3 regions of the Eubacterium limosum genome follow, and region 2 is predicted to be linked to each of the others. Evidence: predicted binding sites of a transcription regulator. Region 2 holds the regulator's gene; each other region holds the start of a gene.
What was found. The regulator NrdR, encoded in region 2, represses ribonucleotide reductase genes. The targets are predictions, from matches to a motif close to CACNANATNTNGTG.

Region 1: the regulator NrdR is predicted to act here: its motif matches at 3,469-3,482, upstream of B2M23_RS17080 (vitamin B12-dependent ribonucleotide reductase).
Region 3: the regulator NrdR is predicted to act here: its motif matches at 4,868-4,881, upstream of B2M23_RS08260 (anaerobic ribonucleoside triphosphate reductase).

Annotation. Positions count from the first base shown of each region.
Region 1 covers NZ_CP019962.1:3,642,298-3,652,158, reverse strand. The annotation lists gene B2M23_RS17085 (CsbD family protein) at 221-418, shown strand; gene B2M23_RS17080 (vitamin B12-dependent ribonucleotide reductase) at 492-3,431, opposite strand; gene B2M23_RS17075 (hypothetical protein) at 3,626-3,859, opposite strand; gene plsY (glycerol-3-phosphate 1-O-acyltransferase PlsY) at 3,881-4,531, opposite strand; gene B2M23_RS17065 (cysteine-rich small domain-containing protein) at 4,561-4,839, opposite strand; gene B2M23_RS17060 (indolepyruvate oxidoreductase subunit beta) at 4,846-5,421, opposite strand; gene iorA (indolepyruvate ferredoxin oxidoreductase subunit alpha) at 5,423-7,207, opposite strand; gene galE (UDP-glucose 4-epimerase GalE) at 7,356-8,348, opposite strand; gene B2M23_RS17045 (Nif3-like dinuclear metal center hexameric protein) at 8,381-9,499, opposite strand; gene B2M23_RS17040 (tRNA (adenine(22)-N(1))-methyltransferase) at 9,480-9,861, opposite strand, start outside.
Region 2 covers NZ_CP019962.1:4,085,920-4,095,780, reverse strand. The annotation lists gene murG (undecaprenyldiphospho-muramoylpentapeptide beta-N-acetylglucosaminyltransferase) at 1-476, shown strand, start outside; gene B2M23_RS19275 (cell division protein FtsQ/DivIB) at 529-1,305, shown strand; gene B2M23_RS19270 (DUF881 domain-containing protein) at 1,320-2,036, shown strand; gene B2M23_RS19265 (DUF881 domain-containing protein) at 2,046-2,774, shown strand; partial or broken gene B2M23_RS21580 (small basic family protein) at 2,806-3,117, shown strand; gene ftsZ (cell division protein FtsZ) at 3,429-4,523, shown strand; gene nrdR (transcriptional regulator NrdR) at 4,533-4,988, shown strand; gene B2M23_RS19245 (NUDIX hydrolase) at 5,005-5,532, shown strand; gene lysA (diaminopimelate decarboxylase) at 5,640-6,917, shown strand; gene B2M23_RS19235 (site-2 protease family protein) at 6,920-7,555, shown strand; gene B2M23_RS19230 (segregation and condensation protein A) at 7,557-8,288, shown strand; gene scpB (SMC-Scp complex subunit ScpB) at 8,289-8,900, shown strand; gene B2M23_RS19220 (pseudouridine synthase) at 8,897-9,622, shown strand; gene B2M23_RS19215 (hypothetical protein) at 9,615-9,861, shown strand, end outside.
Region 3 covers NZ_CP019962.1:1,799,157-1,809,017, forward strand. The annotation lists gene B2M23_RS08245 (trans-sulfuration enzyme family protein) at 1-844, opposite strand, end outside; gene cysK (cysteine synthase A) at 1,070-2,002, shown strand; gene nrdG (anaerobic ribonucleoside-triphosphate reductase activating protein) at 2,052-2,516, opposite strand; gene B2M23_RS08260 (anaerobic ribonucleoside triphosphate reductase) at 2,494-4,818, opposite strand; gene B2M23_RS08265 (fibronectin type III domain-containing protein) at 5,138-6,769, opposite strand; gene larA (nickel-dependent lactate racemase) at 6,950-8,224, opposite strand; gene B2M23_RS08275 (ABC transporter substrate-binding protein) at 8,449-9,861, opposite strand, start outside.

The sequences.
Region 1 (9,861 bases), 440 kb from region 2:
ATACTACGCCGGGTAGTCCTTCTGTTTTTCCATGCGTTTTCTACTTATTTATTGTATCATAACTTTTAAACTTCTTAATACTCAATCAATAATTACTCTTTTTTCTCTCCGCTTATCCTATACAAAACTAAAGCCTTCCTTAGAAATAGTCCAGCGATTGTTTTTATCGATTGTCTGAGGGTATATAAGAACTAACAATTCTTATTAAGGAGGCTTTATTATGAGCAAAGATACAGGATTTGTCGATCAGGCAAAAGGTGAAGTGAAAGACCGTGTTGGCGGTGCAACAGGCGACAAAGGCCTACAGGCCGAAGGCATGATGGACAAGGCAGCCGGAAAAATCAAAGAAAAAGCAAATGACATCAAAGAAAAAGCAAAAGATGTTGCTGATGATGTAAAAGATCGTCTGAATAAATAAAACATTGACATAAAAAACCGGGATATTCCAAGCTGAATATCCCGGTTTATTTATTTTTTTGATTTTCACTTAATCAACTGCAGCCTGTAGTGGTGCCACAGTCCATACAAACTTTACAGGTACCGTTGCGGACCATGCGGTCACTGCCGCACTGGCTGCACACTTCCCCATAGAGTTTTTCACCTTCAATTTCCATTTCCATCTGAAGCGGCACAGTTTCCGGTGTCGGAGCCGCTGCGCTGGCGTCTATCTTTGCAAGTGGTGCCTTTGGCTTCACCTGGCATTTGGAATAATCGCCGCATTCAATATCAATCACCTTGGAGATCAAGTCAGAAATAGAGGACGCGTATTTAATGTACGGATGTCTCTGTACAAAGCCTGACGGCTCGTACTTCTGGCCTCTCAGCATAATGGAAATTTTTTCCGGCGGGATATTGTACTGAAGCATATTGGAGATGGACTTGGACAATGAAGCCAGCAGCCCTTTAACCACTGTACCATCCTTATCGGTGGATACAAAAATTTCTGCAATTTTACCATCATCGTAGAAACCGATGGTGATATAAAGCTCGATATCGCCGATTTTAGCCGCATGGGTACGGCTCATACGCATACCGTCTGGCTTACGCCGGTTGGGTACCCCCTGATTACAGTCTCGGGCAAATTCCAGGAGCTCTTTATAAGAACAATCCTCCAAATGCTTTTCGCCTTCCTCCTGCTTACCTGAGCTTAAAGGCTGTGAAGCCTTACAGCCGTCGCGGTAAACGGCGATGGCCTTGGCACCGGTAGTATATGCCAGAAGATGAATTTTCTTAACATCCTCTATCTCTGCGTTTGACGGCAGATTAACCGTCTTTGAAACCGAGCCGCTGATCATTGGCGTGATGGCTGAAACCATGAGCACATGGCCCTCTGGACGGATGGTATTAGCTGTATCAAAAACCGGAATATGCTCTGGCTTGATATGCGGCGCACCGGACAGTGTGTCATGGCGCAGATAGCCCTTTTCGTCCTTATCCAGCATATAGCCGAGAATATCGGAAATTTCTTTTGGCTTATAGCCCAGATTCTTGAGGGCAATCTCCATCACAGGGTTCACGATTTCCATGGAACCGCCGCCTACCAGCTTTTTGAACACCACATGATTGTAGAAGGGCTCAACGGAGGTTGCTCCGCAGTCCATAGCGAAGGAAATGGTACCGGTCGGTGCGATTACACTAACCTGTGCGTTGCGGTAGCCGTTTGCTTCACCATAATCAATGGCATCCTTCCAAGCGTCCTTGATACGGCTGCTGACATTCAGGAAGCCCATATTTTCTAAAAGCTCATGATTGATTTTAAGCGGTTCGTAAGTCATTTCCTCATAATCATCGGTCAGATGGCCCGCGACACGGCTGTGATTGCGGATAACACGCTTCATATAGGGGCTGTTGATCTCATATTTCGCAAAAGGACCAACTTTTCCTGCCATCATCGCTGAAACATAGTAGGAATGCCCAGTCATAATACCGCATAAAGCCGCGATCAGGTTACGTGCTTCATCAGAATCATAGGGATAGCCCAACGCCAGGATCAGTGATGCTGCATTGGCAAGGCCCAGGCCTGTTGTGCGGAAAAGGTAGCTTTTTCTGGCAACATCTTCTGTCGGGAACTGTCCCCAGTAAATGGAAGCCTCCAGCACCAGCTGGATCAGTCCTGCCAAATGAGAAAAGCGCTCGATATCAATTTTGTTGGTTTCCGGATCAAAGAAACGGAAAATATTGATGGATGCCAGGTTACAGGCAGTATCATTTAGGAAAGCATACTCTGAACATGGGTTTGTCGCATTGATCCGGTTTTCTTTTTTGGAGGTATCGCCGTCCTCACCGCCGGGACAGGTGTGCCAGGCGTTAAACAGGTCGTCGAACTGAAGTCCAGGGTCGGCGCAGGCCCATGAGGCTGTATTAATTTTCTGCCAGAGCTCTTTAACGGATACTTCGCGGTTAACCGCGTCGTCCACACGGCCATTCAAGGTCATCTTGTGATCGGGCTCGTGCTCAAGGTTGATGACAGCGTCCATGAACTCTTTATTCAAACGGACGGAGTTGTTTGAGTTCTGCCCCGCAACCGTGCGGTATGCCTCGCCATCCATAGAGGTATCATAGCCCATCTTTCCAAGGGCGCGGACTTTATCTTCTTCCTTAACCTTCCAGTCTACAAATTCTTCAATCTCAGGATGATCGACGTCTACAATGACCATTTTGGCCGCACGTCGGGTTGTACCGCCGGACTTAATGGCACCCGCATTACGGTCAAGCCCCTGCAGAAAACTCATCATTCCTGAGGATTGTCCGCCGCTTGACAGCTTTTCATTCACGCCGCGAAGCGATGAAAAGTTCGTGCCAACACCAGAGCCGCCTTTAAACAGCTTGGTTTCACTCACATAATGCTCAGAAATGGAGTGATGGCCGAGCAGTTTATCCTCGATGGATAAAATAAAGCAGGCGCTGGATTGTGTCCGGGTATAGCGGTCGTCTGATTCTTTAACCTCACCGGCTTCCTCGTCATAGTAATAAAGATCGTCCTTATCACCCTTGATACCATAGCTTCTGGCCAGACCCGTATTGAACCACTGCGGTGAATTTGGCGCCCACATCTGTTTCAGCAGGGCGTAAACCATCTCATCGTAAAAAATCTGCCACTCTTCCTCAGTCTCAATGATGCCTTCTTCTTTCAAAGCATCTGCCCAGAAGCCAACCATACGGTCAGCCACTTCACGCATGCTGTGTTCATAGCCCAGACCGTTAGGGATTCCCCGTCGTCTGAAATACTTGCTGGCTATAATATTGCAGGCATTTTGCGAATAATCAACTGGAAATTCAAGATCTTCCATGGATAAAATGGTCGCGCCCGTCTGATAATTTGTTAAATTGACGTCAACATTCTGCCACTCGAAAAGATCGTAGACAGTCTTATCACTGCCCTCCAGCTCTTTCGTAAAATGTCTTTTAAATAGATCTTTCAGCTCTTTCAATCTTAAACTCCTTATAAAATCGGTTTGTAAAGGCGTACACAAGATGTGCTGCACCGATTTCTATTATAACATATATCTGGTATAATACGTGGAATAAATTCTTGTAATCCACATCAACTTTCTTGTAAAAAGAAAACAGAAACAGTAAAAAGAGACTCTCTGCTTTGAGAGTCTCTTTGAAACACTAGTCAGAATCAGGCTTTTCGGTTTTCTTCCTGTTCTTCTAAAACATCTAAATCTACGGCAGCGTTGGTCGCCGCTTCTTCAGTTCCAATAACATCTTTTTCAAAGGTACCGGCTTCATGGGTTTCTTCCACTGAAACAGATTCCATTGCATCATCTGTCAGGGATTGACGTCTGACATCAGGCTCTGCTTCGCAGATGGATTTTTCCTGTCCAGCAACAACTACTTTTTTATGATTTGACATCTTCATGTCTCCTTTCAAAGTTTAGTTGCCTTTCTTATCGTCTCCACCCATTTTAACTTTCTGTCCTACCTTGCTCTCAGTACCAGCTGCAATCCGCTTAATGTTGGCGCGGTGCTGGAATACTGTTGAGCAGCAGAGAAACAAGGCAAAAACCAGTTCAGGTGTAAAAACAGCCCCATGTGTAATAAAAATGCTCTTAATAAGAACCGCAATCGGAAGGGATACCATCCCAATAATGGAAGTCAGTGACATCATTCTGAAAATGGCCAGGAAGATCAGACCAACGGCAATACAGATTAAAGCAATCTGCCAGTCAAATACGATAAACACGCCGATGGAGGTAGCTGTTCCCTTTCCGCCTCTAAAGCCAAGGCAGACCGGCCAGTTATGACCACAGACCACTGCAATCCCCGCAGCCGCTACCCAGGCTTCACTGAAGCCGAGCAGTCTGGCGGCAAGAATCACGACAGAACCTTTAAGCGCATCCAGAATAAAAACAGGAATGGCGTATTTCAGGCCCATTGTCCGGAGTACATTTGTTGTACCCGCGTTACCGCTTCCGTAATTACGGACATCCTCACCCTTTACAGCGCGAACCATAATATAGGCAAAATCAAGATTGCCGATAAAATAGGCCGCCACAACCAAAATCAAGCCAATAAGTATACTCATACTAAACTCTCCTCACACATAATCCTGAGCTACTGCTCTCTAACGCGCTCAATAAGGATCAGGAGTTTTTCAATGATCCGGTCATAGTTCTCTTTTTTATGGGGAACAAGGCAATTTGTACAGTTCTTTATACCCTTTTCCGTGTATTCAAAACCACCGCCGCAGTCCCTCCCCAGCGCATATAAAGGACAGTAACAAAACAAACAGTTAAACTCATCTGGGGTTTCCGTTTTGTGACAGGGAAAGTATTCACAATCCCTGTTCTGGAAAAATTTAAAGTTTTCTGTTTCAAATTCTTTTTTACACATAGCCTTTTAGTTGACGGCGTCCATTCCGACAGCCATTGCTTTAATATTCAAATCAACAAATTTAGGTTTTACATTATTTCGGATGATTTCATCCCAGTCAATATCCTGAAGCCCCATGGATTTGATGATGGCTCCCAGCAGAATCACATTCATAACCTTGAGGTTGCCCATCTCTTCTGCCAGAGCAGAAGCGTTCATCACGCGGACATTGGCCTTTTCCTGCAATGTATCCAGGATTTTTTCCGGATAAGTCGCTTTTCCTATAACAACCGGCAACGGCCAGATCTCTGCATCATTGACAATAATCTTTCCGTCTTCCTTTAAAAAATCAATATAACGCAGCGCTTCCATTTTTTCAAAGGCAACGATAATATCCGCTGTTCCCATCTCGATAACCGGTGACTGAACATCATCTCCATAGCGAACCTGAGAAGAAACAGAGCCGCCGCGCTGGCTCATGCCGTGAATCTCACTCATCTTTACATCATAGCCGGCTTCCATCAAACCAGTGGTCAGCAGCTTTGCCGCTGTGATGGTTCCCTGGCCGCCAACGCCAACCAATAATATATTTTTTGTTTTCATTCTACTTTTCCTCCTCTACATAAATGGCATGTTTCGGGCAGATTTGCAGGCAAACCTCACAGCCCAGACATGATTCTTCCAGAATACCGGATTTTTTCGGTACGGTAGAGTTAAAGGCTAAAGCAGGACAGCCGGATTTCAGGCATTTCTTACAGCCAATACAAAGATCGGTATCGACCTTGCAGTGGCGTTTGAAGGCTTCCGGGAACTCTTCCTTATCGGCCTGAGAGAAACGCTTGAGCGCACACGGCCAGCGTGTGATAATGACAGAAGCTTCATCATTGGATAGGCCCCAGTCAAGGGCCGCGTCAGTTTCCTCCAGATTGTTTGGATCGACTGTGCGGACATTTTTAACACCAAGTGCGCGGACAATGGTTTCGATATCCATAATCGGTGCTGGTTCGCCCTTTAAGTCAAAGCCACTGCCGGGATTTTCCTGATGGCCGGTCATACCGGTGATGCGGTTGTCTAGGATAACGGTCAGAACATTGCTCTTATTATAAGTAACATCCATGAGACTGGTCATTCCAGAATGGAAAAAGGTTGAATCACCGATGACAGAAACGACCTTCATGTCGTTATTCTTAATGCTCATTGCCTTTGCCACACCGTGTCCTCCGCTGATGCTGGCGCCCATACAGATCATGGCGTCTGTTGCATTGTACGGCGGTGTCAAGCCTAAGGAATAGCATCCGATATCACTGAAAATCATAATATTTTTACGGCGGCCCAGCTCATAGAAAATACCGCGGTGTGGACAGCCTGCACAGAATGCCGGCGGACGGCCGACAATCTTCTCAGGATCGGGCGCAATGGTCACTTCGCTTTTACCGTAGAGGACTTCACGGATACGTTCCGGTGTCAGCTCTCCCATGGTCGGGAACAGGTCTTTTCCGATAACGTCAATGCCCATGGCCTTGATTTCGGTTTCAAGAATGGGATCATTTTCTTCAAGGACATAGATCTTTTTAACCTTACCTGCAAATTCAGCGATCAGCTTCTTTGGCAGTGGATAAGAAAAGCCAAATTTCAGATATGAGGCTGTATCGCCAAAAACTTCCTTTGCGTAACGGAAGGCCACGCCAGACGCGATAACGCCAATTTCCTTCTGATTGTCTTCGATATAGTTCCATTTAGAAGTTTCAGTATATTCTGCCAGCTTTTCAAAATTTTGGGCAAGCTTAACCTGCATGACGCGGGCATGAGCTGGCAGCGGACAGTTTTTCATAATATCTTTTACATATTCTTTATCGTCCACTTCCACGCGGTCTTCACATTGGACAATGGATTTGGAATGGCAGACACGGGTGGTCATGCGGTAAAGCACCGGACAGTCATAGGTTTCACTTACTTCATATGCATCCTTAAGCATATCTTTGGCTTCCTGGCTGTCGGATGGTTCAAACATCGGCATTTTAGCGTGGCGCGCATAATTGCGGTTATCCTGCTCGTTCTGGGATGAGTGCATGCCTGGTTCATCGGCAGTTACGATAACAGAACCTCCGTTAACGCCAAGATAGGCAAAAGTAAAAATCGGGTCAGCCGCAACGTTTACCCCAACATGTTTCATTGCAGCAAGGGTACGGATACCGGCAATTGAAGCACCTGCAGCCGCTTCAACCGCTACTTTTTCATTTGGCGCCCATTCGGAAACAATGCCATCATAGGTCGCTACATTTTCAAGGATTTCTGTACTTGGTGTTCCCGGATAAGCAGTAGCAAACTTAACGCCGGCTTCCCAGGCTCCACGGGCAATGGCTTCATTACCTGTTAATAATTTCTTCATATTCTCTCCTCTCCTGTAAGGGCGGGAACCGCCCGTCCTTGTGACAGAATAAAATTTTACTGTTTCATAACTTATTTTTATAATTATACACTAAACCATACACGAATTCAAAGAATCAATCTCTGTTTCATGTTTTTTATAAGGCACATTAAACAAGGCCGTAGCCCTCAGGATGTCCCTGATGCCATTTCCAGGCGGTTTCTATGATGTATTCAAGTGATGAATTGACCGGTGACCAGCCCAGTGCTTTCTGTGCTTTTTCTGAACTGGCAATTAAGACTCCCGGGTCGCCTGCCCGGCGGTCTGCGATTTCAACCGTAAAGTCTTTTCCGGTAACCGCTTTAACCTTTTCAATGACTTCCAGAACTGAGAAGCCATTGCCGTTGCCAAGATTATAAACATCACTGGTTTCGGATTTCACCAGATCCTCCATGCCCAGAATATGGGCCTCCGCAATGTCCATGACATGGATATAATCGCGAATACAGCTGCCGTCTGGGGTATCGTAGTCATCGCCAAAGACATAAATCTTATCGCGAATGCCCTGAGCTGTTTTTAAAATCAGCGGGATCAGATGGGTTTCAGGCGCATGGTCCTCGCCGATCTCCCCGCTCGGGTGTGCCCCGGAAGCGTTGAAATAGCGGAACACCTTGTAGTGAAGTCCATAGGCAACCTCCATCCAATGCAGCATTTTCTCAACAGCCAGCTTTGTTTCACCATAGGTGTTGGTGGGATGCTTGGGCGTGTCCTCATCAATGGGAAGGCGTTCCGGCTCTCCGTAGGTTGCCGCGGTCGATGAGAAAATAAAATGTTTAATATCATTGTTGACCATGGAACGCAGCAGGCACAGTGTCCCGTAAACGTTATTGTCATAATACTCAATGGGCTTTTCCATGCTCTCACCCACCAGTGAATTCGCACAGAAATGCATGACACAATCAACCTCATGGCGTAAAAACAGTCTCTCAAGACAGGCGGCATCACGAATATCGCCAACCTCCAGTGCTGCCTCTTCTGGAACCGACTGGCGGTGTCCGGTGGATAAATTATCCAGTACCACGACCTCGTAACCTTTATCCAAAAGCACTCTGACTACATGGGAGCCGATATAGCCGGCCCCGCCGCAAACTAAAACTTTCATCTATCTGTCTCCTTATACTCTGTCAATTCTGCTTAATAATAGCGCATAAAATCTTCATTGTAATTTGATCGAACATACTCAATCTCCGGATCGTTCACATTTTCCCGAAGCAGGTTTTCAAGCAGGCCCACGACCATTTTTTCTGTCCCGAAGTGACCGGCGTCAATGACCCACAGGTTATTTTCAGCCGCTCTCTGGGCGTCGTGGTATTTCAAATCGCCAGTAATGTAAACATCCGCCTTTTTGACCTTTGCCAGTCCGATAAACTCTGCTCCGCTGCCCGTGCACAGAGCCACCTTTTTGACTTTTGCCGGCTCATTCCCCGCCGCCCTCACATGGGAAAGATTCAACGCTTTTTTTACATGCTCAATAAAGGCAACGGGCGCCATGGCTTCTTTTAAGGTGCCAATTTTGCCAAGGCCATTCTGGTTTAAAAGCAAACCGTTCTCAAGGGGATATAAATCATAAGCCATCTCCTCGTAAGGATGGACTTTTTTAAGCTTTTGAATGAGGGTTTTCATCATCTTACCGTCAATAATGGTTTCCACACGATCTTCTTTGACGGTTGCCACCTCACCCTCCTCACCGATAAAAGGATCTGTACCTTCAAGGGGCTTGAAGGTTCCCTGACCTACGGTGCGGTAGGTGCAGTGGCTGTAATTGCCGATAAAGCCAGCGCCGCTGTCCCCCATCACTTCAACAATTTTATCCGTGTAATCCACAGGCACATAAACCACGATTTTATAGAGCTTATCCTCATCGGAAGGGTCCAGTGGCTGGCGTTGCTCAATGCCGAGTGTTTTCGCGATATAATCATTGAGGCCGAGCTCCGCCTTATCCAGGTTGGTGTGCGCTACATACAGGCTGATATCATTACGGATCAGCTCTGCCACAATTTTTCCCTTCAGCTCATCGGTACAAATGGATTTGATGCCATTAAAAATAAAAGGGTGGTGTGCAATAATCATATCCGCTTTTTCCATAACGGCTTCCCGCACGACAGCCTCTGTAACATCTAGCGTCAGCAATACTTTCTTTACTCTTTTCTGAAAAGAGCCGATCTGAAGGCCGACGTTATCCCATGATTCCGCGAGGTTTCTCGGAGCCACAGTCTCAATCACTTTTGTTATTTCACTGCATTTTACAGCCATTTTTCACCTCCATCAGCGCAGCCGCAATGGCTGTGCTTTTATGATACTGTTTTCTGGCCATTTCTGTCTGCTTGTTTTTTGTATTCTCAATTATTTTATTTTCAAGCTCCAGCTTACGGTCGATCAGCTCTGGCAAAAGCGGGTGTTTACGCCTTTTGGCCTCATAGCCAATCAGGTAATCCAGATCGTTTTCAATGGACATTTTACCCTTTTCAGCTACTATAATTTCATAGACCCTGCGTTCTTCTTTTGCCAGATCCTCATTTACAATCATAAAGCCATTGTCCTCCAGAAAATGCCTGACAATAAAGGCGTTGTTCATGGGCTGGAGCACCAGGCGTTTTGCCGAGGCCGCCACCTCT
Region 2 (9,861 bases):
GGAATGCAGATAATCCGGATATTGTCGTTTATCACCTGACCGGGAGAGGACAGTACGATAAAGTCCTAGAAAAATTAAAGGAAAATGATGTAAAATTAGACGATTGCCGTAATATAAACGTGTTAGCGTACAGCGATGATGTCCACACCCTTATCGGCGCTGGAGATCTGGTTGTCAGCCGTTCTGGGGCCATGTCGGTGGCTGAGATTGCCGCAGTGGGTATTCCATCCATTTTGGTGCCCTACCCAATGGCAGCAGGAAACCATCAGGAATTCAATGCCCGTGTTATTACGGATAACGGCGGCGGTATCCTGATCCATGACACCGAGCTGACCCCGGACCTGCTGGCCGAAACCATTCCGGCCCTGCTCCGGGATGAAAAGGGGCTTGAAAAAATGCGGAGTGCCACAAAAGAACGGGCAATACTGGATGCAGGTGACCGGATTTGTGCAGAAGCTTTGAAGCTGATCAAATAAATTGAACAAAAACAAATAAAAAGGGTGACAAAAACCGGTAAATGGTGATAAAATGGATGAAAAGCTGCAAAGACGTAAAAAATTAAAAAAAAATAAAAGGAAAAGACTGCTAAAATATGTTACACTATTAGTGGTTGTTGTTTCTATTTTATTTGTCTTTATTTTTGTCATGGCAAGCGCCATTTCCGCCGGTGTGTTTAATATCAAGCATATTGAAGTAATTGGGAATGAAGTTGTCGATAGCGAAACAATTGTAGAAACTTCGGGAATCAATGAAGGTGAGAGCATTTTTTGGGTAGATTTAAATAAGGCTCATTATAATATTGAGGAACTCATAAATGTTGAAAAGCTGGAGATTACAAAAGTCATGCCGGACAAAATCGTGATCAAAGTAAAGGAAGCACCGGCAATCTGCGCGGTTAATTACGATGGTAAGATCAATTATATCAACCGTGAGGGGCTTCTGGTTGAGCGCAGCGAGTATCTGCGCAAAACGGATATCCCCATTGTTACGGGCTTCACGGATATTACCATTGATAAAATCGGGCATCCGGTAACCTTTAATCCGGACTGGAAGTTTGACACAGTCATGGAGATTCTGAAGACTTTTCAGAATGACGGAAACCTTGCGAAGATTTCGGAAGTGGGTATTACGGAAAATAATACTTATCGGATCATTACAAAAAATAATGTGGTTATGACCGTGTCGGATCTGGATAACTTTAAAGGCTCTTATGATTATATCAATACGGTTTTTGCCGAGAACAAGAGTAATCTGGACATCAATCTGACCACTGGCGGTAACAAACCGATTCTGAAACCAAGATAAACTGAGGTGAAGGCTTGAAGCGAAAAGGCAGTTTAGCGATTGCGCTAATATGTATTTTTGTGGGTGTTTTGATTATCCTTCAGATGAAAACAGTCGACCAGTTGGGCGGGACGGTTGATTCCGAGCGCGCCGGCGACCTGGCTGCTGAGGTAAAAGCCCTTGAAAACAAAAATGACGAGCTGAACAACCAGCTCGAGGATCTCGAAAAACAGCTGGCTAACTATGAATCGGATGCCGCTGGAACCGATGATGTCATAAAGAAAAAACAGAAGGAGCTGGAGAAGGAACGCGTGCTTGCAGGTGTGACGGATGTGACGGGTTCAGGCCTGGTCATCACCATTGATACCGACAGCACAGATTACGACGCGTCCCTCTATTCCAAAAGCTCCGATCTGCTGCTCTCACTGGTAAACGAGCTGAACGCAGCAGGCGCCGAAGCCATTTCCATCAATGGCGAACGTTTGATTAATACTTCGGAGATCCGCCAGGCGGGCTCCTATATTAATATTAACCGTAACAAATACGGTGCACCCTTTGAGGTGAAAGTCATTGGCAATCCTCAGGATCTCTCCGCGGCCATCAAAATGCGGGCCGGTGTTGTGGATGTCATGCAGTCCAATAAGCTGAAGGTTTCTATTTCACAGGAAGACAATGTTCTTGTGAAGGCCTACAGCGGTGTGATTGACTTAAAGTATGCCAAGCCGGCCTCAGGCAGTGGGTCCGATGAATAGCGGTGGGCTATGAAGAGTATAAGTGAAAAAACCATGAACCGGATACTGGTCTTGGTCTTTCTGGTGGTTGGCATTGGAATGGCCCTGATCGTTAAGGAGATTGGCTCAAAAGACATCCCGGCCCAGCGTACCTTTGTCAATGCGAAGACCTTATATAACCAGGAGCTTGAGGAGGATAACCTCAAGGTCAAAAATGAGGAGCTCAGCAAAAAAATAGCGGCTGAGCAAAAAAGGCTCGAAACCTACGAGGAGGCCCAGAGGGCCATCGAGGATGAAGGTTCTGTGGTCGATACTGTCGGCCAATATCTGGACGCAGAGCTTGAAAACTATAAAATGGCAGACGGCTCTGTACCCATCCAGGGACCCGGCCTTGTCATCACGCTGGAAGACAGTGACAAAGCCATCGAACCTGGTGAAAACCCTAATAAATACCTGGTGCACAACTCAGATGTGCTGGCAGTCATTAATGAACTGAAGGCAGCCGGCGCGGAGGGAATCCAGCTCAATAAAATGCGCGTGACAAGCAGCAGCAACATCGACTGCGGCGGCGCAGTCATAAATGTGGATGATGAGATATCCTCACCGCCATTTGTGATTGAAGCCATTGGAGACCCTGAATCCATGTATATTTACTTAAATTCTGATGAAAGTGTTATTCAACTGTTGAAATATTGGGAAATAAAGGTTAATATAGAAAAGTCAGAATATTTACTACTCAACAAAAGTAATAAACTGTAATTTGATTTTTTGCAGAGAAACGAGGACAACGATGCTATATCCATTAATAGGGCTGCTTGCAGGGCTTTTAATTGGTGTTGTTTTGCCTTTTGAAATACCGCTGGCATATTCATCCTATCTCTCGATCGCAATACTCGCTTCGCTGAATTCAGTATTTGGCGGTATTCAGGCAGACCTGGAAGGAAAATTTGACCAAAAACTGTTTATTACCGGTTTTTTTGGCAACACCATTTTAGCGGCGCTGCTGACCTATATCGGTGACAGAGTAGGGATTCCAATTTATTACGCAGCAATCTTTTATTTTGGAACCAGCTTGTTTTCAAATTTTGCGAAGATCCGGCGTTATTATTTCCGGTCTGGCAGCAAAAAATCAGATCCTAAAGCGATTTCAAAGGAGCAGAAGCATGGTCATTCAACCGGCCATAAGGCTGAGCCTATAGAAATAATACATTCCACAACCGATGATTTGGACGAGACAGAGGACTATGAGGAAGAAGACTACGATGCCGTTGAGCTTGACGAGAGCGGCTACCGCGGTGACGCTTCCGACGAGGATGAAGTCTTTGAAGATGATGAGGAACTGGATGAAGAACAAAAAAATGATGATAAAAAACAAACTAAGAGTTTCTTACGTGAAATAGAGGAGGAAGAAAAGTGATTGAATTAGATGGCTACAATGATAATTTTGCGAGAATTCGTGTAATTGGTGTTGGCGGCGGCGGGAACAATGCCGTTAACCGCATGATCGAATCAGGTCTGAAGGGTGTTGACTTCATATCCATCAATACTGATAATCAGGCATTAGCCCTGACCCTGGCTGAAAAACGCCTTCAGATTGGTGAAAAGACCACCGGCGGTCTTGGTGCAGGCGGTAACCCGGAAATGGGTCAGAAGTCTGCAGAAGAAAGCCGTGATGCCATTGCAGATTTAATTCAGGAAACAGATCTGTTATTTATCACTGCTGGTATGGGCGGGGGAACCGGTTCCGGTGCTGCGCCGATCATTGCAAAAATTGCCCGTGAAATGGGAATCTTAACCATTGGTGTTGTCACCAAGCCATTCTCTTTTGAAGGCCGAGTCCGCATGCGCAACGCTCAGATTGCCAGTGATTTCCTTCAGGATAATGTCGATGCGCTGGTTACCATTCCAAATGACCGTTTATTAAGAATGGCCGATAAGACCACTTCCTTAAGAGACGCTTTCAAGCTGGCGGATGATGTCTTATTACAGGGTGTTAAAAGTATTTCTGACCTGATCTCTATGCCAGGTCTCGTAAGCCTTGACTTTGCCGATGTTAAGACTATCATGAAGGATGCCGGTCTGGCGCACATGGGTGTTGGCCGTGCCTCCGGTGAAAACCGTGCAGAAGAAGCTGCAAAAGAAGCGATCTTAAGCCCGCTTCTGGAAACCGAAATTGACGGCGCTACCGGCGTACTTTTAAATATTACCGCAGGTGAAGACCTGTCACTCTTTGAAGTCGACAGAGCCGCTACCATTGCGAGAGAAGCTTCTGACGAAGACGCTAACGTTATCTTTGGTGCGACCATTGATGAAAGTTTTGGCGATGAAATCCAGATTACTGTTATCGCGACTGGTTTCTTACCGGCAGAAGAAGTGGAAGCTAAAAAAGCTGCTATCCTGAACAGCGCAAACGCTGCTGCTGCAAACACGACTGCTAAGCCTGAAACCAAAACAACCAGCGCCGCTGGCGAATTTGCGATTCCTGGATTTTTAAGCAACGAAGACTAAGGTGTCTGAATGAAGTGTCCCTTTTGTGATTATGACGAAAGCAAAGTAGTTGATTCACGACCTGTTGAAGAAGGCACTATGATTCGTAGAAGAAGGGAGTGTATCCGGTGCGCCAAAAGGTTTACGACCTATGAGCGGATTGAAAACATTCCCTTGATCGTTGTTAAAAAGGGCGGTCAGCGTGTACCCTTTGATAAAAATAAAATTTTAAACGGGATGATCAAAGCCTGTGAGAAACGTCCGGTGCCCATCGACAACATCCAGCGTGTTGTTGATTTGATGGAAAAGGAGCTTTATCAGGTTGAAGATAAAGAGGTGGAATCATCCTACATTGGAGAGCGCGTCATGGATGCGCTTAAGGATATCGATCAGGTGGCCTACGTTCGTTTTGCATCAGTTTATCGTGAGTTTAAGGATGTTGAGTCTTTTATGGATGAACTGAACCGCCTTATGTCTGAACGCTGAAGGCGTGGAGTAGTGAATGAGATTTTTTGAAAAAACCATTGCGTCTAAAGAGATTTACAATGGACGCATCTTAAATTTAAAGGTCGACGAAGTCGAGCTTCCGGATGGAGGTACTTCTTTCCGGGAACTGGTAGACCACAAGCAGGGTGTCGGTATTTTGCCTGTCAGAGGAAACCGGATTATTTTCGTGCGCCAGTTTAGAAAGGCCATCGAAAAAGTGATCCTGGAGATACCGGCTGGTCTGGTTGAAGTGGGTGAAGATCCAAAAGAGGCAGCGGTGCGGGAGTTACAGGAGGAAATTGGCCTGAAGCCCCTGGATTTGCACTTTTTAGGAGAAATGTGGCCCTCACCGGGATTTACCAATGAAGTGACCACTTTATTTATGGCGTCTCAATTTGTTATTGAGCCGAGAAAACAGGATGATGATGAATTCATCGAAATTGTCGAAATGCCTATACGGACAGTCCGAGCGCTTTACCTCAAAGGAAAGTTTTCAGACGCAAAGACTGCCTGTGTTTTAGGTCGCTTTTTTTCTCTTATGTAAATAAAATCATCGAGGTGGTCTATTATCATCTGTGTTGCACACAGGATAACAGATCACTTTTCTTATTATTTGTAACAAATAAATTAAAGCTTTTAAGGAGAAACCGAATGACAGAAAATTTTATATTCTCCGGTCATGACACGGTGGTGTTAGCGCAAAAATACGGCACGCCACTTTACGTTATGAGCGAAGATATTTTAAGAGGGAACATTAACCGTATTAAGGATGCCTTTGAATCGGCGGGCGCGGATTATGATGTGAACTATGCCGGCAAAACCTTTTTAAATATGGGAATGTGCCGGATCATTGCAAGTGAGGGCATCTCTCTGGACGTGGCATCGGGCGGAGAACTTTATACTGCTGTAAAAAGTGGTTTTAATCCTGCACGTATCTGCTTTCATGGCAGCAATAAAAACCAGGCAGAGCTGGAAATGGCCCTCGGCTACAAGGTAGGCCGTATCGTTGTCGACAGCGAATGGGAGCTGGAACGGCTGCATCTTTTGACTGAGGAGCTTGAGCAGCCTGTCAAGGTGCTGTTTCGGGTATCTCCCGGCATTGAAGCCCATACCCATGAGCTTATACAGACAGGGAAGATTGACTCCAAATTTGGCCTGCCATTGAGCCAGGCCCGTGAGATTATCGGCCGCACAAAAGAAATGGAGTTTGTGGAGACTGTCGGCATTCATTGTCACATCGGCTCTCAGATCGCAGATGAAAAGCCTTTCTTACTGGCTTCGGAAGTTATGCTTGATCTTTATAAGGCATTGCTCTCCGATGGGCTTAATCTGACTGAGATTAATCTGGGCGGCGGCTTTGGTATTCCTTACTTGAAGGAAGATCCCAGCTTTGACGTCACTAACTATATTCCTAAAATGGTCGACCATATGCGTGAGATGGCTGAGCAGAGACAGGTTCCGATGCCTAAAATCGTGGTAGAGCCTGGCCGTTCAGTAGCGGCTCCGGCAGGTATTACTTTATATACGGTGGGAACTGTCAAAGAAATCCCGGGACTCAAAAAGTACGTAAGTGTTGACGGGGGTATGGCAGATAATCCCCGCCCGGCGCTTTACGGAGCGGACTATGATGCCGTGATCTGCAATAAACCTCAGGATGAAGCATTGATGGAAGAAGTAACAGTCAGCGGTAAAGCGTGTGAGACAGATACCTTAATTAAATCCATTAAGCTGCCGTCTCCTCAGCCAGGCGATACGTTGGCAGTGCTTCATACAGGGGCCTATAATTATTCAATGGCCAGCAACTATAATCGTCTCAGAAGGCCGGCAGTTGTCCTTTTGAAGGGCGATCAGTCAGCAATACTGGTTGAACGTGAAAGCTTTGAGGATCTGGTCAAGAATGACAGGATTCCTTCCTGGCTCGAGGGCTGATTATGTTTAGCGCAAATTATTTTATCAACCTGCTGCTGAGCCTGCCCGGTATTTTAGTCGCCATTTCTTTTCATGAAATGGCCCACGGCTACGCGGCGGATGCGATGGGGGATCCAACCCCGAAACTGGCGGGACGACTGACGGTTAATCCCCTTAAGCACATTGACCCCATCGGTTTTATCAGTATGCTGCTTTTTCGTTTTGGCTGGGCAAAGCCTGTGCCGGTTAATCCGAATAATTTTAAAAATCATCGGAAGGGAATCATTGTTGTCAGTCTGGCGGGCTGCTTCACAAACCTTTTGTTAGGCTTTATTTCGCTCATTGCGATCTACGCGGTTTCGCCCTTTGCCAACGTGTATCTGCTGCAGATTCTGCAGTATTTGTACCTGTATAACCTGATGTTTGCAGTCTTTAACCTTATTCCCATTCCACCCCTCGATGGGTCACAGATTCTGGCTGAGTTTTTGCCTTACAATGCAAAACAGAAATTCTACCAGTTTTCACGTTATGGGATGATCATTCTGCTGCTGCTGGTTGTATTTAATGTGTTCGGTCTGATTATTACACCCATCATCAACGGGATTGATGGTTTATTTAGAATGATATTAAACCCACTTTTTTTAATGCTTTGGTCATAAAATGAATAGTTACGAAGTCAGTTTAGAGAAATTTGAAGGTCCTCTGGACCTTCTCATTCATTTAATTCAAAAGAATAAAATTGATATCTACGATATTCCCATCGCAGAAATCACAAATCAGTATCTGGCTCATATTGAGAAGTGGCGCGAGCTGGATATGGAGGTTGCCAGTGAGTTTGTGGTTATGGCTTCCAAGCTTTTGGAGATTAAATCCAGAATGCTTCTGCCAAGAGCAAAGGATGAGGAAGAGGACGAAGAAGACCTGAAAGAGAAATTGGTACGCCAGCTTATAGAGTATAAAATCTTTAAAAATATCAGCATTTATCTGGAAGAACGGGAGTGCGCAGAGCTGCATGCCGTCTATAAGGATCCGGAATATATCCCGGTTATGACCCAGGACGCCGAGGTTGAGATCAACCCTGAGGATATTTTTAAAGCATACTCCAACATATTTTCCCTATACAACGATGAGATTGAGTTCAAAGATTTTTCTCAGGAGATTGTAAGGGAAGTTTTTACTGTAGAGGAAAAAATTGATTACATCGAGCACCAGTTTGAGCTCAATCGCTCTGGAGAACTCCATTTTTCAGAGCTGTTCAGAAAAAAAGTCAGCCGGGGAGAAGTTGTTGTAACCTTTCTGGCGCTTTTGGAGATGTATAAAATTAATAACATACGGCTTTTTCAGAACCGTGTATTTCAGGAAATTATCATCAGACAGAGGACAGAGGAATAAATGCAGGAACTTTCAAAGAGTAATAAAAAGCGTCTAAAGGGAATCATCGAAGGCATCCTTTTTGCCGCCGGTGAGCCTGTCGCGCTGCGTGAGCTTGAAAAGGCGATGGAGCTGGACGGGAACACCATTCAGGCCCTTATGTCAGAACTGGAAAAGGACTATGGCAGTGTGGAACGAGGGCTTCGCCTAGTGCAGGTCAATCACACATGGCAGCTGTCCACAAAGCCTGAACATTACGATTTTATCCGTCAGGTACTGGGGCAGCAGGAGCCCACAGGGCTGTCCAAGGCGGCTCTTGAGACGCTTTCGATCATTGCCTACCGCCAGCCGATTACCCGTATCGATATTGATAATCTGAGAGGGGTCAGCTCCAACAGTTCTGTTCAGCGGCTCCTTGACCGGGGGCTGATCAAGGAGGCTGGCAGGATGGAAGCGCCGGGCCGGCCGATTCTCTATAAAACAACCCCCGCCTTTTTAAAGACCGTTCATTTGAAGCATATCGAGGATTTGCCGGCTTTTGAGCAGTTTGCTGAGGGAGAACAGCAGAAAATCGATATCTCCGCTTCTATGGCGGAAAATATGGAAATAAACACAGTTGAGGAATTGAATTGAGATTACAGAAATATATGGCCCAGTGTGGCGTTGCTTCAAGACGTAAATCAGAAGAACTGATTGCCGCAGGCAGGGTATGTGTCAACGGTGAGGCAGTGCTGACACCAGGGCTTCAGGTAGACCCGGAAGCCGACAGGATTACAGTGGATGGTAAAACCATCGCGGAGGACAAAAAAATTTATGTGCTGCTGAACAAGCCAAAAGGTGTGGTTTCTACCTCGGCAGACCGCCACGCCGACCAGACTGTGATGGATCTGCTGCCCATTAAGGAGCGGCTGTTTACCGTGGGGCGGTTGGATAAGGATACGGAGGGGCTGCTGATTTTAACCAATGACGGAGACCTTACTTTCAGACTGACGCACCCCAGCCATGAGTTTAACAAAATTTATGAAGGGCTGGTAAAAGGGCTCCCCAGTACCGGAGAGCTGAAGCTTTTTGCTGAAGGTGTCCAGATCGAGGATGATGACCATACACTGCATACCACTGCGCCCGCTTCAGTGCAGGTAATAAAGACTTACAGAAGCACAGCCCTGCTCGAAATGACGATCCACGAGGGAAGGAAGCGCCAGATTCGTAAAATGTGCGCGGCAATCGGCCATCCCGTCATTCACCTTAAGCGGACAGCTATTGGCAGTATTACCTTAAAAGGGTTAAAGGCTGGTGAATGGCGTTATCTTACTGAGGAAGAAATACGTTATCTGAGGGGAGAAAAAGATGATTAAAATTGTGATTCCTAAAAGTTTTGAGGTGGTCGCTCCTTATTTTAAGGAGCCCGAACACAAGCGGAGCCTTTATATGACAGCCATGGATGACGAAGCGCTTCTTGCTGTTGCCCGTTTTATGGTAAAGGGTGAAACAGCAGAGCTTTATGATATTTTAAATATTAAGCCGGAGGTGCCAATGGCGGTGCTGGACGGTTTGATCCGCACCACGCTGTTTCAGGCGGCTGAGCTTGGGTGTG
Region 3 (9,861 bases), 2.1 Mb from region 2:
CAGGATGATCTGGAAGACCAACATAAAAAACCTTTTTAATTCGGGTGTGGTGTGATAGCCACTTAGATAATTCTAACGCATTTTGCTGCTGTCTGTCCATACGCACAGCTAAAGTTTTTATGCCACGAAGGACCAGCCAGCTGTCAAAAGGAGAGAGACAGGCGCCGGTGGTTCCATAAATAAACCGGAGACGTTCGGATAAAGCTTCGTTTTTGGTAACAAGAAAACCAGCAAGCGTGTCGTTATGCCCGGACAAATATTTTGTACCGCTGTGGATAACCACATCTGCCCCAAGCTCCAGCGGGTTTAAATAGTAAGGGGTTAAAAAAGTATTGTCTACCAGCAGCAAAAGATTATGTGCCCTTGCGATTTTGGATATTGCTTTTATATCTGTCACCTTCATCATTGGGTTGGTCGGCGTTTCGATAAAAATAGCTTTGCTGTGAGGTGTGACAGCATCCTTGACCGCTGCGGTATCTGAGGTGTTGACTGCTGTAAATTGCAGTCCATGATGGGAGGAGATGCTGTTAAACAGCCGGTGTGAGCCACCGTAAAGATCGTCGGAGGTAATAATGTGGTCACCGCTTTTAAACAGCTCAAAAAGAGCGGTAACAGCCGCCATGCCAGAGGAGAATGCCAGCGCCTCATTCCCGTGTTCCAGACTGGCAATGGTTTCTTCAAGATGCTCCCGTGTCGGGTTTTGAATGCGCGAATAATCATATCCTGTGCTCTGTCCAACCCCAGGGTGGGCAAAGGTGGCATTTTGAAAAATAGGAACAGAAATGGCTCCGGTATCATTGTGATAAACGTTAGAACCGTGAATGCAGAGGGTATTAATGTTCATAGGGAAGTCTCCTTTATAAATGATATAAAACATAGTTAATAAATATGTTTTTATAATCATAGTACGAAAAATCTGAAAAGTCAATGGATTTTTAAAACATATATGAAAAATATGATTTATTTCTCAAAAGTGCTTGACAGAATTGGTTTAACGTCATATAATAAAATCATATTAATCATATATGAAAACATAAGATTGAATATGTTTTAAACGGAGGAAAACAAAATGGCAAAAATTTATAAGAGTTTAACTGAATTAATTGGAAAGACACCGCTTTTGGAACTCAGCAATTATGAAAAGAAAAATGCATTGAATGCTGCGGTGCTGGCAAAGCTTGAATACTTTAATCCAGCGGGAAGTGTGAAAGATCGTATTGCGAAGGCCATGATTGATGATGCGGAAGAAAAGGGGCTGCTGAAGAAAGGCTCAGTTATTATTGAACCGACGAGCGGTAATACCGGTATCGGTCTGGCAAGCGTCGCTGCCGCCAGAGGCTACCGTGTGATCCTTACAATGCCTGAAACCATGAGTGTGGAACGCAGAAAGCTTTTAAAGGCCTATGGGGCTGAGCTGGTTCTGACTGATGGCGCAGCAGGTATGAAGGGTGCTATCGCAAAGGCAGAGGAGCTGGCAAAGGAAACGCCTGACTCATTCATTCCAGGACAGTTTGTTAATCCTGCGAATCCCGCTGTGCACAGAGCGACGACAGGCCCGGAAATCTGGGAAGACACAGATGGAAAGGTGGATTATTTTGTTGCAGGTATCGGTACAGGCGGCACTATTACCGGTGTAGGCGAGTATTTGAAATCTAAAAATCCAGAATTAAAAGTGATTGCCGTTGAACCGACGGGTTCTCCAGTACTGTCAGAGGGAAAGGCTGGTCCGCATAAGATTCAGGGAATCGGCGCTGGCTTTGTACCGGATACACTGAACACGGGGGTCTATGATGAAATCATTAAGGTCGATAATGAAGACGCTTTTGCGACCGGCCGTGAGGTCGCAAAAGAGGAGGGCCTGCTGGTCGGCATTTCATCCGGCGCGGCTCTTTGGGCGGCAACACAGCTTGCAAAGCGTCCTGATAATAAAGGGAAAAATATTGTGGTTCTGTTACCCGACACCGGAGAACGCTACTTGTCAACCGCCTTATTTGAGGAATAAATAAAAATAAAAAGCGGGTGTGTACTGTATTTCGTACGCACCCGTTTTTTTAATGGCGTAATTCTATAATACGCTGATTACTGCTTCCGCGAAAGGGGAGGGTCAGATCGCGATTTTCAGATTGAAATGGCCCATCGATGAGCAGATCGGTTTCCCGAAGCAGGGCATTGATGCTTTCATCCTTCATGGTTTTCAGCCTTTCCAGTGTGTATCCGGTGTAAGTGACTACATCTAGACTGTTTGCGTGAAGCTTCTGGGCTAAGTCGGCCAGGGCGGCGGACTGCAGAAAAGGTTCGCCGCCGCTGAATGTAACCCCCTGAAGTAGAGGGTTTTTCACTATTCTGGCGAGAAGCATTTCTGTCTCCACAAAAGTGCCTCCAGTCATCTGGTGTGTCTGAGGATTGTGGCAGCCAGGACAGTGGTGTGGGCAGCCCTGTGTAAAAATGACAAAGCGGAGCCCAGGTCCGTCGACAATGGATTCTTCAATACAATTATTGATTTGCAGAAACGCCATGTTTCACCCTCGCTTTCTCCTCCGCGCGCTTTGCGTTATTCCAGCGGTCAATGGTACCTACCAGATAGCCGGTGATACGGCGGATGCGCTCAAAATCAGGGTTTCCATCCCCTTCGTGTCTGTGGCAGTTTGGACATTCTTCGCCAATAATACCATTGTAGCCGCAGACTGGATCTCGGTCGACAGGATGGTTGATAGAACCATAGCCAATGCCGGCTTCCTTCATGCAGCGGACAATTTTTTCAAAGGCCGCGAGGTTGGCGCTGGCATTTCCATCCAATTCGACGTAGCTGATGTGTCCTGCGTTGGTATACTCATGGTATGGCGCCTCAAGCTGAATTTTTTTATGGGCCTGTATAGGGTAGTAGACCGGAACATGAAAGGAATTCGTGTAAAATTCACGGTCGGTAACGCCGGGGACAGTCCCGAATTTTTTACGGTCTATGGCGACAAAGCGCCCGCTGAGTCCTTCTGCCGGTGTGGCGAGCAGGGTAAAGTTCAAACCTGTTCTATCAGATTCAGCGTCCATCAGACGCCGCATATGCGAGATGATCTGAAGCCCCAGAGCCTGGCTTTCTGCACTTTCACCATGATGCATGCCGGTAAGCGCCTTGAGCGTTTCGGCAAGTCCGATGAAGCCGACGCTCAGGGTTCCGTGTTTTAAAACGTCCTCGACCCGGTCATCGCGTCCGAGACTTTCTGAATCAATCCAGACACCCTGTCCCATCAGGAAAGGATAATTTCTGCCTCGTTTGGCGGCCTGGATTTTGAAACGGTGAAGCAGCTGATTTACAACCAGAGAAACGCGCTCATCCAGAATCTTATAGAAGGTATCAAGATTTCTATAAGATTCAAGGGCAATCCTTGGTAAATTGATGGAGGTAAAACTTAAATTGCCGCGCCCGCAGGTCGTTTCGTTCTGAGGGTCATAATGGTTCCCCATTACCCGGGTTCGGCAGCCCATGTAGGCGACCTCAGTGTTATAATCACCCTCTGTATAATACTGCAGATTAAAGGGTGCATCCAGGAAGCTGAAGTTCGGGAAAAGGCGCATGGAGGACGTTTTGATGGCCAGTTTAAAAAGATCGTAGTTGGGGTCGGCTTCGTTATAGTTAACGCCTTCCTTTACCTTGAAAATCTGAACCGGAAAAATAGGTGTCTCACCATTACCGAGTCCAGCCATTGTGGCTTTTAGCAGATTTTTGATGACCATGCGCCCTTCGGCTGATGTATCCGTGCCATAGTTTACAGAGGAAAAAGGAACCTGTGCGCCGGCCCGCGAGTTCATGGTATTCAGGTTGTGGATAAAAGCCTCCATCGCCTGATAGGCAGCTTCCTCTGATTCACGCAGAGCGGTTTGGCAGGCGTGCTCATGCGTTTTATTAATCATCCGGGCATCAAAAGAAGACCCCTTAAAAAATGCGGCCAGCTCCCGGCCAAAGGCTTCCTGCGTATCCATAGTGATCGGAGCCTCAATTTTTTCACAGGCAGAGGCAACCATTTCTGTGACTGCTTCACGGTCCTGACCAGAACAGACACTGAGATCATTGATCAACGCTTTGCGGTACAGCTTGCTGAAGGTTTTGACAATACCAGGCGCCATAGCATAGTCAAAGTTTGGAATGCTCTGGCCTCCGTGCATTTCATTTTGATTTGCCTGAATGGCAATACAGGCAAGGGCAGAGTAGCTTCGGATGTCATTCGGCTCGCGCAGGTAGCCGTGCCCTGTTGAGAAGCCGCCTTTAAAAAGCTTGAGTAAATCAATCTGACAGCAGGTTTCAGTCAGCATATAGAAATCTTTATCATGAATATGTATATCACCGGAGATATGTGCATCAGCAATTTCACGCGGAAGAATGTAATTATCAATAAAATATTTTGACCCTTCAGAACCGTATTTCAGCATGGTTCCCATGGCTGTATCTGAGTCAATATTGGCATTTTCGCGTTTAAGGTCTGCATCTTCAGCGTAACGGAAGGTGAGATCCTTATATATTTCCATTAAGTCACTTTCAGTCTGACGTGTTTTGGCGTGCTCGGCGCGGTACAGGATATAGGCCTTGGCCGTTTTTGCGTAATCAGCTTTGATCAGCGTTTCCTCCACAATATCCTGTATCTGCTCTACCGTTGGGCGGCCCAAAGCCTCAGCCGCTGAGGTAACCACATTCGTCAGAAACTCAATGTGCTTTTCTGTCATAGATTCGCCGCTCACAGAGATATTCGCTTTGTAGATGGCGCTGCTGATTTTACGGGTATCAAAAGGTGCTACAGTCCCGTTTCGTTTTATAATACTGTCGATCATTACATCATTCCTCCGGATGCTTAGTTATTGTTGTTTATATCGAAAATCATACTATATATTGTGCTGACTGTCAATTTGTGGACAACATTTTGTGAAAATGATTAAAATGAGAGAATGAGAGGGCTGAGGCCTGTGGATAAAAAATGTGCACAAAAATTTTTAATAAATAAGCGCGAAAGAGAGCAAATTTTTACAGTTAAAAATGGCTGCGCATATGAAAAAAACGGTACACGCTGTTTTAATGTGTACCGCAATATTTAGATAGAAAATGGTTTTTTAAGAGCAAAGTATACAATATATAGATTTGATGTACTTGCCTTTACTCATCTTTTACATCCGTTGTTTCCTTACGCACAAGCAGCATGGTAACGGCACAGAGGAGTGTCAGACTGAGTGCTGCCACCGCAGGTAATCCGCCTTTTATATTATTCTTTATGGCGCCGGTAATTCCAGTATGTACATTCTCGGAGACGGGGGTAGTACCGTTCAGGTAGCTGGATACGGTTTTTAAGGCATTACCCATTTCCTGGAGATAAAGGGTCGATTCGGATTTAAGGCTTTCTCTGGTACCCGTTCTGACATTCTCACCGGGGTTTGAGACAGTTGAAGCAGTGGATTCTTTTTCGACAGAAACTTTGGGGGCTGTCGTCGGCACTGCTTTTGTTTCACTGCTGCCGTGGTCCATATCACTCTGAGTAACAGTAGGATTTCCCTCCTGATCAAGTGTAATGCGGATAGCGTTGGAATCGCCGTTAATACTGCCGTTTTTGGCTTCAAGCTGGAAAACATAGCTGTGGCCGGCTTCCAGACCGGTCAGATTATATTGGTTTGAGGCTGCCGCAGTAATTTTTTCAGACGGCCAGGTCTGCCATGAACCACTGTTGTCTTTTTCCACCCAAAGTGTTGGAGTGCCAAAGCTTTGGATTGGCTGGTGGAATCGGAGAAGCAGGCTGTAGCTGCCAGTGTTTTCAGTCACAGGCGCATCGTAATAAATAAACGGCTTTTTAGGATCAATGACGACAAGCCTCTGCGTTTGATTTTCCAGTAAAGCGGCGGCACCGGCAGGAGTAAAGGTATCGGGACAGAGCTTATAGCTGAGCGGATAAATCCCGGCTTTTGTAATATCTGCTGTGTCAGTATCCCAACAGACCGGTAATGACGAGGTGTAGCGGATATCGCCGGTATCCTTGTCGGTGATTTTAAACACCATACTATCAGGCAAACCGCCCAGAGTGTCCAGTTCTGTATAGTGGTAGCCTGTGTTTTTGGGGGCTGCGATGGTATCTGCAATAACAGCATTTTCTGCTTCAGGGGAGACAGCGCTTGTATTCAGAAGCACTTCGCCTGCGTCAACAGCCGTGGCTCCGGCTCCTTCAGCAGTAATTTCACTGAAATAGGCATCAACGGAGCCCTTTGTCTGAATAGCAGTGCTGCTGCCGCCAATGGTACTGACAAGGGTAGAATTAAAGGTCAGATCAGCGTTGCTGACTGCGTTGATACCAAAGGTGTCAGAACCGGTTGCTTCAATTTTTGAAGCCACTGCTGACAGGCGGCTGTTTCCGGTAATTTTAATGGCTGTGCTGTTCTCAGCGGTAGCTGCCAGGGTGGAATGATCGAGCTGAAGGTCTGCATTGTTTTCCAGCATGATCAAAGTCCTCTGACCAGTAATGGTTATGTTTTTAAAGGACCAGCTGTTTTGGATGTACAGGGTATTTCTACCGAGATCCAAGGTGATGCTGCTGTCGGGTTCAAAGCCGCCGATGCTGCTGTCTGTTCCTAAAATAATATCCTTTGTAATGTGGATGGTTCCTCCGGTTTCGTTAAGCGCACTGACTGCGGAGGTTAAGGTTTCGGCACTGTCGGCCGTATTTTCAGGTGTCTGGGCACATACCGGCATAACGGTAAAGAACAGACACAATAATATCAATAATAAGGTTCTCTGGGTCTTCATAAGCCCTCCTTGAGCATTCGAATATTGTCAAATTGCCAATCGCATCTATTATACCACAAAATTGCCCGGGAGTGAACAGTTTATCAATGAAAAGCACCTTGTTTATTGAGCAATACACGAAAAAAGCACCCTTTCGGATGCCCTTTTCGTATATTTATTTAGAGAGGTAGATAATGAACTTTATTGCTCGACGATAACAGCAATTCCGTTTGGAATAACTGTAAAGCTGGCGTTTTCACCTTTGATGTCCTTTGCCATTTTGACAGCGGTGTCAAGATCTGGCGCATAGGTCATTTTCATTTCAGTTACAATATCTTTCATTTCCGGCCGTGTAACATATAAGACGGTGTGTTTTGAGAGAATGCGCGCGAGAATCTGATATTCCCACTGGTCGGGCTGCGTCTGGTTCTGTGGAATCGTCATAATGTTTTCAAAAAGTGCTCTGGCAGATTCGCAGTCCCGCATGGCGTGGTAAAAACCATCTCCGCCGGTACCATCCAGACATTCGGCGCAGAGAATAATAACGCCGTCCTCTCCAGCGGAAGCTTCGGCAGCGGTCATGCTTTTAACGCACTGATACATGTTCTGATCAAGAGGCGCCCCACCGTTGCCTGTAATGACGACGTCGGCCGGTACAGCTTTGACACGGCAGTATTGTTTTAAAAATTCGCAGCCGGCCTCATGCGCGATGAAAGGATCACCCGCAAAAGCCATGACAACACGTTTGTCCTCGTCGATGATCACATTGACAATGTATTGGAGACCTGCCTGTTTTGCGGCAGATTTCATATCAGTATGGATCGGATTGTTTTCCAAAATGCCGGTGCGCGCGTAAGGGCTTGCGATGAATTTGCTGCAGTGATTGCCTAAAACGGTCACGCGGTCAGAGACGCCTGGCAGCACACTTTTTCGACCGCCTGAAAAACCAGCGAAGAAATGGGGCTCGATGAACCCTTCAGAGACAAGAAGGTCGGCCTCGGCGGCAAGGCGGTTGATGATCAAATCGGCGCCAGAGGGAAGTACCCCGATTTTGACATTTTCATTGGCATTGGAAGAATCGTGTACGGCGATTTTTTCTTCGTCGACAATTTTCTGCCCCAGCTTTGAGACCAGCTCCTCCTTTGTCGTACCGCGGTGGAAGCCTGTGGCAACCAGCAAAGTGATTTCGATATCCGGGTTTCCTGCGCGCATCTCTTCAAGCATAAATGGAATAATGTGTTTGCTTGGGACGGGACGTGTATGGTCGCTGATAATGATGACGGCTGTTTTTTTATCCTTTGCCAGCTCTTTTAGGGAAGCGCTGCCTAAGTGCTTTGCCATCGCAGCCCTGACGATATCATCCTCGGTTTGGTCGCTCTGCAGATTACCGATATTGGAATTTAAAACGCCGGCGACCTGTTCATCAGGAAGCTCCAGGGTCAGTTCTGTGTTGCCGTAGGGAATTTTTGAAATCATAATTATCCTCCAATTTAAATGATTTAACATGATGCAAGTATAAATTCGGTCAAAATTATTGGTAAGTGGTCTTACCAGTTATGTTCTTATTGTAGTACGCTTTTCAAAGAAAGTCAAGGATAAAAAAACCGTTTTCAAAAAAGAATTTTAGAAATTGGATGTTTGGGGTGTAAAAGCGGAACATCTTAAAAAAGCTCCGCGGCTGCGGAGCTTTCTGAGCATTATTATTGAAGTTCGGCATCATAGAAATGATAACGGTAGATGCTGGTAACTTCGAAGTTTTTAACATTGTCGCCTAACAGGTAGAACATGGTGTCATTATACAGAGGAATTGCACCATAATCCTTGTGTGTCAGGATTTCATCGGCTTTTTCATACAGTTCCTGGCGTTTGCTTTCGTCCTTTGTCTGACGTGCCTGGTTGATGAGGTCGTTGAATTCCGGATTGTTGTATTTGTTGGATACCTGCTGTGTAGTTGTGGCAGACATACGCTGGTAAATCATACCGTCTGGATCAACGTAATCGGTATACCAGTTGCTGACAGACAGGTTCAGGGAACCGCTCTTATTCATATCGTTGTAACCTGCGTGGTCAACCTGAGACAGTTCAATGTTAATACCGGCAGCTTTTGCCTGATCCTGAATCGCGGTGGCAACCTTAATCAGTGTCTGGTAATTGGTTGAGCCGACGATAGGAATGGTAATGCCGTTCGGATAACCAGCTTCTGCCAGTAATTGTTTTGCTTTTTCTGGATTATATTCATATTCAGGAAGGGAATCGTTGTATCCGAGCAGTCCCTTAGGAATAAAGCTCTTGGCTGGTGTAGCGGCGCCGGATAACAATTCGTTGCACAGAGCTTCGCGGTCTACCGCGTAGGACAGCGCTTCTTTAATTCTTGAATCGGTATAGATCTCGTTGTTTGGGCTTAAGTAGACAAGGCCGACCGGGTTGAAGCTGTGCATCTTGTCTTTGACAGCATCGTTGCTTGTAACGGTTTCGTATTGTCCGGTGTCCAGCATGACGAAATCGCAGTTGCCTTTCTGGAATTCCATAACCTGAGTGTTCAGGTCATTTACAAATTTAAAGCTGATGCCATCAAGCTTGGTTTTATCGCCGTGGTAATCGTCAAAACGTGCCATTTCAATGCCCTGGCCTGCTGTGTAAGAGGTCATTTTGAATGGGCCAGTTCCATACAGAACAGTACGTCCCCAGTCTCCGCCAGCTTCTTCACAGGCTTTTTCTGGGAAAATTACAGCATATGGAGCGGATAAAGCTGCTTCGAATGGTGCGTAGGGCTGCTGAAGAACGATATCGAAATGTGTGTCATCCTTGATTTTAAAGCCTTCAAGTGAATCGGCTGTGCCGTCTTCAAGGGCTTTAAAGCCAACAACCTGGTCAAACAATGAACCCATGAGACCTTTTGTGATTAAGCGTTCATAGGAATACTTAACATCAGAAGACTTCAGAGTTTCACCATTATGGAATTTAACACCATCTTTAAGCTCAAAGCTGTAAGTTAGGCCATCGTCTGATACGGTTGGCATCTGTTTTAGCAGCTGTGGGTTCAGGGTTGTATCGTTGTTTAGGCCGATAAGTGTTTCACAGGCCTGGTCTGATACCATAATCAGGTATGCCTG